One region of the Aliivibrio fischeri ATCC 7744 genome, then DNA from elsewhere that is predicted to be linked to it. Evidence: predicted binding sites of a transcription regulator. Region 1 holds the regulator's gene; the other holds the start of a gene.
What was found. The regulator CRP, encoded in region 1, controls carbon source genes, mostly activating them, when cyclic AMP is high. The targets are predictions, from matches to a motif close to TGTGANNNNNNTCACA.
Positions count from the first base shown of each region.

Region 2: a site for CRP is predicted at 2,210-2,225, ahead of rppH (RNA pyrophosphohydrolase). Genes of this name have one in related genera too.

Region 1 is NZ_CP092712.1:2,614,213-2,619,904, forward strand. It holds gene hslV (ATP-dependent protease subunit HslV) at 1-440, shown strand, start outside; gene hslU (HslU--HslV peptidase ATPase subunit) at 460-1,794, shown strand; gene AVFI_RS11955 (OsmC family protein) at 1,876-2,280, opposite strand; gene crp (cAMP-activated global transcriptional regulator CRP) at 2,526-3,158, shown strand; gene AVFI_RS11965 (DUF1338 domain-containing protein) at 3,232-4,026, opposite strand; gene astD (succinylglutamate-semialdehyde dehydrogenase) at 4,038-5,495, opposite strand; gene astA (arginine N-succinyltransferase) at 5,508-5,692, opposite strand, start outside.
Region 2 is NZ_CP092712.1:495,070-500,761, reverse strand. It holds gene ptsP (phosphoenolpyruvate--protein phosphotransferase) at 1-1,506, opposite strand, end outside; gene rppH (RNA pyrophosphohydrolase) at 1,545-2,057, opposite strand; gene mutH (DNA mismatch repair endonuclease MutH) at 2,655-3,323, shown strand; gene AVFI_RS02360 (sigma-54-dependent transcriptional regulator) at 3,378-4,715, opposite strand; gene lysS (lysine--tRNA ligase) at 5,103-5,692, opposite strand, start outside.

The sequences.
Region 1 (5,692 bases):
AAGGCAACGTAAAAAAAGTACGTCGCTTATACAATGACTCAGTATTAGTTGGCTTTGCTGGTAGCACAGCTGATGCATTTATTCTGTTCGACCTGTGTGAACGTAAGCTAGAAATGCATCAAGGTAATCTAACAAAAGCCGCAGTAGAACTAGCAAAAGAGTGGCGTAGTGACCGTGCATTGCGTCGTCTTGAAGCAATGCTAATTGTTGCGGATAAAACAACATCATTAATCATCAGTGGTACAGGTGATCTAATCAATGCTGATAATGACTTATTAACTATTGGTTCTGGTGGTTATTTCGCTCGTTCTGCAGCAACAGCGCTGTTAGAAAACACCGATTTAGACGCTCGCGAAATTGCAACTAAAGCACTGACTATTGCTGGCGATATCGATGTATACACCAACCACAACCACACAGTTGAAGAACTGAACGCTTAATCAAGAATAAGGAATTACCATGTCTGAGATGACTCCTCGTGAAATCGTACACGAATTAGATAGCCATATTATTGGTCAAGATAAAGCAAAACGTTCAGTTGCCATTGCACTTCGTAACCGTTGGCGTCGTATGCAACTTGCTCCTGAGTTGCGCACAGAAGTAACACCAAAAAACATTCTGATGATTGGTCCAACAGGTGTCGGTAAAACCGAAATCGCTCGTCGTTTAGCAAAACTTGCAAACGCACCTTTCATCAAAGTTGAAGCAACTAAATTCACTGAAGTGGGTTACGTTGGTAAAGAAGTAGAAAGCATCATTCGTGATTTAACCGATGTTGCTATTAAAATGACGCATCAACAAGCGGTTGAAAAAGTAAAATTCCGAGCTGAAGAGCACGCAGAAGATCGCATTCTAGATATCTTACTGCCACCAGCTCGTGACGCTTGGGGTAATAATGAAGAAGGCGATAACGATTCTGGTACACGACAATCTTTCCGTAAAAAATTACGCGAAGGTAAGTTAGACGATAAAGAAATCGAAGTGGATGTTGCTGCACCTCAAGTTGGCGTTGAAATCATGGCTCCTCCAGGTATGGAAGAGATGACAAACCAACTTCAAGGTATGTTCCAAAACCTATCAGGCGGCAATACAACCAAAAAGCGCAAGATGAAAATCGTTGATGCACTTAAAGCGCTAACAGAAGAAGAAGGTGCGAAGCTGGTTAACCCTGAAGAGCTAAAAGAACAAGCGATCTTCAATGTAGAAAACCACGGTATCGTGTTTATCGATGAAATTGATAAAATCTGTAAAGGTTCAAACTCTCACTCTGGTGATGTATCTCGTGAAGGTGTTCAACGTGATTTACTTCCATTAGTAGAAGGCAGCACGGTTAGTACTAAACACGGCATGGTGAAAACCGATCATATGTTATTCATCACTTCAGGTGCATTCCAAATGGCAAAACCATCTGACTTGATCCCTGAATTACAAGGTCGTTTACCAATCCGTGTTGAACTTGAAGCGCTAACAGCAAATGATTTCAAACGCATTTTAACCGAACCTAATGCATCATTAACTGAGCAATACATTGCTCTATTAGCGACCGAAAATGTAAAAGTTGAATTTACTGAAGATGGCATCAGTCGTATTGCTGAATCCGCATTCCAAGTAAATGAAACCACTGAAAACATCGGTGCTCGCCGTCTACACACAGTGATGGAACGACTAATGGAAGAGATCTCTTATGATGCTTCTGAAAAAAATGGCGAAAGCTTAATTGTTGATGCTGAATATGTAAGTTCACGCCTAGGTGAACTTGTTGCTGATGAAGACCTAAGCCGCTTCATTCTGTAATCTCTCATAACTTAAAATAAAGCCTCACAAGGGTTAACTTGCGAGGCTTTTTAATATTAACTCACCCTGTAGTTCTAAAGTTTAAGCAGAGATAATTTCCCATGAGTGCGTCATTTTTACGCCCTCACCAAGCATTAAACATACAGAGCAATATTTCTGTAATGAATCCGCAGTGACTCTCTCGACAACCGTTGAATCTAGGTTGTTACCTGTTACTTCAAAGTGAATATTAATGTAAGTAAACAACTTTGGTGCAGTTTCACGACGCTCACTAGATAGCTTAGCAACGCAAGCTGTGACTTCTTGATTTGCCGATTTAAGTCCATCAACAACATCAACAGAACTGCATCCTCCAGCAGCCATTAAGACCATTTCCATCGGACTTGGTGCTTTTTCTCCCCCATTACCATCCATAACAATAGAGTGACCTGATTGAGATTGACCTAGAAAAGACAATCCCTCAATCCATTTAACTTCAGCGTTCATAAAAGCCTCTTTACTACTTAAAAGGAAAACTCGTGATCCATTTCACGAAACTGTGCCCTTGGTCGCACAATTCATACGATCAAAGTCAAGAAATCAATTGCGAAACAAGGTATGATTTTGTTAATTATCTCAACGAACATGCAGCCTTGTTCCGATAACCATATTGTATAGGCCAAACTGATATTTGGCTCAGTTATTTTAAAATGGACATCGCCTACTTGGCAAACGCAGAGGAAGTATAAAGTATGGTTCTAGGTAAACCTCAAACAGATCCAACATTAGAGTGGTTCTTGTCTCACTGTCACATTCATAAGTACCCTTCAAAGAGCACGCTAATTCACGCGGGTGAAAAAGCGGAAACTCTTTACTACATTGTAAAAGGTTCTGTTGCTGTACTTATCAAAGATGAAGAAGGTAAAGAAATGATCCTTTCTTACCTAAACCAAGGTGACTTCATTGGTGAGCTTGGCTTATTTGAAGAAGGTCAAGAGCGTTCAGCGTGGGTTCGTGCGAAAAGCCCTTGTGAAGTAGCAGAAATTTCATTCAAGAAATTCCGCCAACTTATCCAAGTTAACCCAGATATCCTAATGCGTCTTTCTGCGCAAATGGCAACTCGTTTACAAATCACTAGCCAAAAAGTAGGTGACTTAGCATTCCTAGACGTAACAGGCCGTATCGCTCAAACGCTACTAAACCTTGCTAAACAACCTGATGCAATGACTCACCCAGACGGCATGCAAATTAAGATCACTCGTCAAGAGATCGGTCAAATTGTTGGTTGTTCACGTGAAACTGTTGGCCGTATCTTAAAGATGCTTGAAGAGCAAAACCTGATTTCAGCGCACGGCAAAACAATTGTAGTTTACGGTACTCGTTAATTTAACGTCGTTACCATAAGCAAATAAAAACGCAGCTCAATAGCTGCGTTTTTTATGTCTAGAGATGACAGCTTTACCCGTCAGTACTTTCAAAGATTTTGTCCGCAGAAGCCGCAACAAACCCTGTGTATAGTTCACCATTTGGTAATTCATAACGTTTAGCAAATTCGTAAAATCCACCAGGGATCTCAAACTCACCATCACTAAATTTAACCATCACTTTATCCGCCATTGTAGATGATTGCTCTAAACAAACCTCTGGAGAGCCTTTTACTTCTCCACCAACCTCATTAATACTAAATCCAGCATTACGTAAGTGCTGATTAACATCAACTACTTCATCAAAACCATCAAGTTGATTAACATACACGGTAAAATGATTCGCTCCATAACCATGAGCAGCTAACCAAGAAGCATACTCACTCTCTTTTGCTAACACCTTATATTCATCAAAACTTAAAGACCACGGTCTACCTGAAGACAGAAAGTCACGAGTTGCAAAATAATGAGCAGGAACTTGTTCTACTAATGATTTAATTATGGTTTGAGCATCATCAGATAATTTTTCAACCAATAGCTCACTGATAAACACAAGTGGTGCATTAGGATCTGGGTGCTCAAAATGTTGTGCTTTCAATTTTTTAGCAATAAATTCATATTCATCACACGGTTTATACCCAATAGCTAAAAAGGGCGCGGCTAATGTGGATAAACCAACCTTAGGCAAATTAAACGTCCGCAAGGCAATATGATCATTTACAATATCACCACCACTGGATAGCAATTGATGCACTTGGTCTGCCGATGGCGACAAACGTGTAATATAGTCTTGCCATAATGATGAAAAAAGTGTGTTTACATTATTCATTTTCAGCACTCCTACAAAGTTAAACCTGGAGATAATTGCTCAGGAATCTCACATGCATCACCTTCCATTGATGCCATCGGATAAGCACAATAATCTGCCGCATAATAAGCACTTGGTTTTAAGTTGCCTGATGCACCCGGCCCACCAAATGGCGCATCACCACTTGCTCCTGTTAATTGACGATTTCGATTCACAATTCCAGCTCGAATATGCTCCACGAAATAATCCCATTCACTGTCATCGGTTGAAACTAATCCCGCAGATAATCCATAGCGAGTGTCATTAGCAAGCTCCACAGCTTGCGCTAATGTGGTGTAACGTATGACTTGCAATAGTGGGCCAAAGTATTCTTCATCTGGTAATTCCGCGACATTTGTTGCATCTATTATCCCTGGAGATACAAATGCATGCCCCAAACTTCTCGCTTCCAGTAACAATTCACCGCCTAATGCTTGTAACTTTTTCTGAGCATTTAAGATAAATTCAGCCGCAGCAATCGATATTTGTGCCCCCATAAATGGCGTCGTTTCAGAAAAAGGTTGATCAACATGAATATTTTTCGTGACGTCAACTAAACGTGCTAATAAAGCATCACCCTTTTCACCTTCAGGAACATACAAGCGTCGAGCACAAGTACAGCGTTGTCCTGCACTAATAAATGCAGATTGCACTATGGTATATACCGTTGCATCTAAATCACCGAATGCTTTTGATATCACCATTGGGTTATTGCCTCCCATTTCGAGAGCCAACATTTTCCCCGTATCACCTGCAAATTGACGGTGTAGGATGTGACCAGTATTCGCACTGCCTGTAAATAAAAGACCATCAATACCTTTCGCGTTTGCTAATGCCTCACCCGTTGATCGCGCCCCCTGAACAAGATTAATGACCCCTTTAGGTAATCCAGCCTTTTGCCAAAGCTTCATGATCACTTCACTTGTCCATGGTGTTTGTTCCGATGGCTTTAATACCACCGTATTTCCTGCAAGCAACGCAGGAACAATATGACCGTTAGGTAAGTGCCCAGGGAAGTTATACGGGCCAAAGACAGCCATAACACCTAATGGGCGATGTCTAAGTACAATTTTATTTCCTGCGGCTTCACGCTCTCTATAGGGGGTTCTTTCATGGTAAGCTCGAATCGATATCGCTATCTTCCCCACCATTGCACCTGCTTCTGTTTTGGTTTCCCAAAATGGCTTACCCGTTTCTTTTGCTATTACTTCTGCAATCGAATCCGCATTATCTTTCACTAGCTCAGCAAAGCGTTCCACAATGGCTTGGCGATTTTCAAATGGCAATTTCTTCCACTCAATAAAAGCATTACGAGCAGCATTCACAGCAGACTCGACCTGAGCCTCAGTAGCACTTTCGCCTTTCCACACTACCTCACTGTTATAAGGGCTTAACGATTGTATCGTTTCACCTTCGCCTAAAACCCAATCACCTGCAATCCAATGTGTCATATTCTATGTCCCCTATTGAGCTAATAAACGTACGTAATCATCAACGTCAACTTGCAATGCTTCTGCTGCTTCTGGTGTTAAATGAACAGTATCAGTGGCTTTATCGTAGGCAGCCGTTGTTGCGGTTGCTCTAAAATTTTCAAATGACGTATTTGCAATCAAATACTGTTGTGAACAGCTGTGCTCTGTAATAATCA
Region 2 (5,692 bases), 850 kb from region 1:
CATAATCACAGGCTTTTTCGGATACGTTTCTAAAATAGTTTTGTATTGTAGATATTGCTCTTCTTCCGATGGGAATCGCTGTTGCAATAAAAAAGGAATTTCAGTTCGATACAACCCAACGCCATCAACACCCTGATTAACAGCAATACTCGTGTCGGCACTTAACCCAGCATTCAAATAAATTTTCATTTGATGCTCATCACGTGTAAATGTAGGTTTATCAAGATCCTGAGTGATTAATTCAGAAAGGGCTAACTCCTCATTTTGTAGTTCTGTATATTCTTGAATTAGCGCTTCTGTCGGCTTGATATATAAAGCGCCACTATAGCCATCAACAATCGCTAATTTTTGATGATAGTGAGTTGGGTTAAACTCCACCCCCATAATGGCAGGGATACCAAGTGCTCTTGATAAAATGGCTGCGTGAGAGTTTGCCGCACCTTCAAGCGAAATAACGGCTTTTAATTTATCTTGAGGAACACTCGCTAACATAGAAGCGGTCAGCTGAGTCGTAACTAAAATCACGGGATGAGCTAAATCCAGCTCTAACTTACCTTCATAATTTAAAAAATAAAGTAATCTCTGCCCTAGCTCACGAACATCATTCGCTCGTTCACTGAGGTATGAATCACTCATTTTTTCAAAACGCCCTGCATATGACTCAATAACTTGACGCAATGCCCACTCAGCAGAATCACCTTGGTTGATCTGTTTTTTCAGATCCCCCTTCAACATAGGATCATTTAATAAGTGAGTGAAAAGATCAAAAATAGCCAACGTCTCGGTATTTAGCTCTTGTTCAAACCGTTTTTTAGCTCGGCGGAAATCCTTTAAAGCTAACTCAACCGCAGTACCTAAACGATCTTGCTCTTGCTCTATATCAAGGCATGAACTTGGTAGAATGGATTCTATTCTGGGTTGCGCATCATCAAACCACAAAGGTGCAATAGCGACACCATTTGATGCAGAGATACCTTTGAATTGCTTTTGTTCAATCGATTGAGGTTGTAATTGAATCGACCAACTTTCATGAGCTTTAGCATGAGCAAGTACAACTGCAAGTTGCGCAGATAAGGTGACTAAAAAGGATTCTTCAACTTCAGTAAACTGACGTTTTTCCTTTTGCTGTACAACAAGTACACCAAGGTTTTGACGTCGGTAAATAATCGGGGTTGCCAGAAAGGAATTAAACTTATATTCGGCAATACTAGGAATGTATTTATATGAAGGGTGTACAGAAGCATTAGCTAAGTTTAGCGGCTCACAACTGCGTGCAACCAATCCAACTAAACCTTCATCAATACCTAATGAAACGGTCTTGGGTTTCGCTTTTAATCCTTCTGTCGCCATTAATTCTAAGCGCAGGTTATCATTACTCATCAAATAGACTGAGCAACACTCTGTATGCATAGAGTTACGAGTATTTTTCACGAGCAACGCTAAAGCATCATCAAGAGACTCCGCTTTAGCTACGTGATCAACTATATCCCTGAGTTGAGTAAGCATGCTTGCCAATCCTTAAGGTTATATAAGGTATCGACCGCTTAACCTTTTTTACCTTTCCTTTTAAATTTTCGTTCCTTAAACGGCATAGCGATCACCGCGAACTCTTTTAGTGCTCGACGGTAAACATCACGCTTAAATGAAACCACTTGTCTTACAGGGTACCAGTAGCTTACCCATCGCCAACCATCAAATTCAGGCGAGCGATCTCTTTGCATATTAACCTTGGATTCATCACATTCTAAGCGTAACAAAAACCATTTTTGTTTTTGTCCGATACAGACAGGTTTAGAGTCCCATCTAACTAGACGTTTCGGTAATTTATATCGTAGCCAATGACGGCTGCTTGCTAAAATACGAACATCATTTTTTGTCAGACCTACTTCTTCGTATAATTCACGGTACATGGCTTGTTCTGGAGTCTCTCCATCATCAATACCACCTTGCGGAAATTGCCACGAATGCTGTCCGTATCGCTTCGCCCAGAATACTTGACCATGGCTATTACATATCACTATCCCGACGTTCGGGCGGAAACCATCGCCATCTATCACTGGATGACCTCATCATAAACTTATATTGACTCTGATTTTTTCACAGATCGGCTCTTTGAGCAAACAGGATCACGCTTTCTTGTCACGTTTTACCAAAATAACCTGATTTTCTGAATAACTTTTAATCACTGCTTAACTTATCAACACAACAATGAGATATAAGCCACATTTATTCACCTTTTCTGTGTATAACTTTGTGCAGAAGCTAAAAATAAATCACAAACGATAAAAGTTAGCTCTTTCAATACAAAATAAAAACAGAGACAGTAAATACATAAAAAACAATAAAACCAACAAGTTAAATTCAGGATCTTTACTTTGATCTTTTCTCTGAAAAAGTGGTTGGATAATATAAACACAGATCGGTTAAAGATCCACCAACAAGCTAATTACCCACAATTAAGGCTATCTGATTAAGTATAAGAGCTAAAAGTCAATGAGTTATTCAAAATTAAAGCACTGTATATGGATCCAGAAAAATAAGAGATGAATAAAATATATACACTATTGTGGATAACTTACTAAGATCCAAATTAGGTCAAAAAATAATGTTGATAATATGATAATCTATTCGTTCAATCATGTTGAAGAGTCTTTATGAGCTTACCACCACCAAATACTATTGATGAATTATTACAGCGATCAGAAAGCATTGCAGGCTATACGCTATCTGAGTTGGCAGAGCAAGCAAACATACCTGTACCTGAAAACTTAAAGCGAGATAAAGGCTGGGTTGGTCAATTATTAGAATGGCATTTAGGCGCTTCAGCAGGTAGTAAACCTCTACCTGATTTCATTGATCTTGGAGTCGAATTAAAAACCATTCCAATCAGCTATACTGGCAAACCATTAGAAACCACCTTTGTTTGTGTTGCCCCATTAACAGGCGTTCATAGCTTACAATGGGAAGAATCGCATGTTCGTCATAAGCTTGCTCATGTTTTATGGATCCCTGTAGAAGGAGAAAGAGAGATCCCTGTAGGGGATCGTCATGTTGGATATCCAGTTTTATGGCAACCTTCTTTAGAAGAAGAACAACAATTAAAACAAGATTGGGAAGAGTTAATGGATTTAATTGTGCTCGGTAAGGTTGAGTCAATTACAGCAAAACATGGCGAAGTTCTTCAATTAAGACCTAAAGCAGCAAACAGCCAAGCATTAACTGAGGCTTATGGTGAAAATGGGCAACCGATAAAAACGCTACCTCGCGGTTTTTATTTAAAAACTCAATTTACTCATTCTATATTAACTTCATTCTTCAGCTAAAAAAATAGGCCTACCTAATTCAAGGTAAGCCTATTTTTTCAATCAAAAGCTCGGTTAGCTATAGCTTCTCGGCTCTGAAATTAAATTATGTTTATTCAATAAACGATACATAGTTGCTCGTGAAACACCCAGCTCTTTTGCCGCTGAAGATACTTGACCATCATGAGATTCTAATACCATCAATAATGCATCTCGCTCAGAGTTTTCACGGATAACACGTAAACTACGTTTAGTTTCACTGCGTTGTGGTAAATCTAAATGTTCAAGATCAATTGTCATGCTATCGGCAAGTAATACAGCACGTTTCACTTGGTTTACCAATTCACGAACATTACCTGGCCATTGATAATGTAGCATGGTTTGTAATGCTTCTTCAGGGAACGTTCTTGCTTGTGTATTGTATTCTTTTGCATAACGCTGTAAGAAATGCTCTGCTAAAACCGAGATATCTGAACTTCTCTCTTTTAAAGACGGAACATGAATACGTAATACATTTAAACGATAATACAACTCTTCTTTAAAGCTGCCTTCTTCAATCGCTTTTTCTAAATCAATGTGGCTTGCAACAATTACACGAACATCTAAATCAACAAAACCTTTTTCAGTCTCAATATTACCTTCTTGTAGGAATCGTAATAAATGCTGCTGCTGACTAGCTGGCAAATCATTAATATCATTTAAAAATAATGTACCACCATTGGCTTGGAATAATTTTGATTCTTCCGGTGACGAAGAATGAGAACCAAACAGCTCCTGCTCAATCTTGCTTTCAGATAACGAACCACAATTTAATGAAACAAATGGACCTTTATTACGGCCTGATGATTCATGAACTGCTTTTGCTACCGCATCTTTACCTACACCGCTTTCACCAGAAATAAGAATAGAAACATCTGTTGGAGCAACACGGCGAATTTGATCTCGTAAACGTTTCACCGCAGGCGCTTCACCTAAAATACCTAGATCCGATTTATTACCCATATTAGGCCATACTTTACGCTCTAGCTTAAGCATACCTAGCTGGTGACCAATCGTACTTAATAATTGAGCATCTGGAATCGGTGCAGTGAAGAAATCAATACAGAAGTTTACAATGAACTGGCAAATAGTATCTGAACTTAGCTGAGACTCACGGATGAAAGCCATCCAACGAACTTGCTTATTGTTATTTACTAATGTTGCAATGCCATTAAGACTAAAATCATCTTGGCTTAAATCAACAATACCAATACATGGCCCAATCTCGTCAAACAGAGCTTGAGCTGCTCGAAGATCATAGCAACGATGACAACGCCAACCTACTTGTTCTAAAACGGCTAACCAAGGTTCATAGCTGCCACCAACAACAACTAAAGAGCCTGGAACCGAATCCATACGAAATTGAGTACCCATAACACTACCTCTAAATTCTTATTTCTAAACCAACTAAAAATGTTTCTTAGATGCAACTATACAGGTTTTAAGACCTTATCTCGTCTCACAAATGAGATGCGCGTCATCCTTTTAACAAAAAAAATACATCTCGAGCATAATAAATAAATGACAGTTAACATATTAAAGAAATAGTTGAATCAAATATGAGATTGGAGAAGATTTATTGCATAAAAAAAAAGGTTTTTATTACTTTTTAACCGTTACATGACTATTAATTTGAATTGTAAAAATTAAGTCAATTGATAAAAAAGTGTAGTTATTTTCTCATTTTTAGTGCTTTGAGTAAGATAAATAAAAAAAGAGCGGCTATTTAGCCGCTCTTTCATCATCTTTATTTATTCTTTATTACGCTTGTGGACGCATTGATGGGAATAAAATAACGTCACGAATTGTGTGCGTGTTAGTTAATAGCATAACTAAACGGTCAATACCAATACCCTGACCAGCTGTTGGTGGTAAACCATGCTCAAGAGCTGTGATGTAGTCTGCATCGTAGTACATAGCTTCATCATCACCAGATTCTTTAGCATTAACTTGCGCTTTAAAACGCTCGTCTTGATCTTGTGCATCATTCAGCTCAGAGAAACCATTAGCAACTTCACGACCACCAATGAAAAATTCAAAACGGTCTGTAATGAAATCATTGTCATCGTTACGACGTGCTAATGGAGAAATATCAGCTGGGTATTCTGTAATGAATGTTGGTTGCATTAACTTAGGTTCAGCAGTTTCACCGAAGATTTCTTCAAGAAGCTGACCACATGTCCAGAAGCTTTCAACTTCAACATGTACAGATTTAGCAATAGATACCATTAGATCGCGATCTTTAACGCCTTCGTATGTTAGCGCTTGGATCTCAGCGTGATCTGGGTTGTATTGTTTGATCGCATCTAACATGCTCATACGAGCGTATTTGCCACCAAAATCAACCGTGT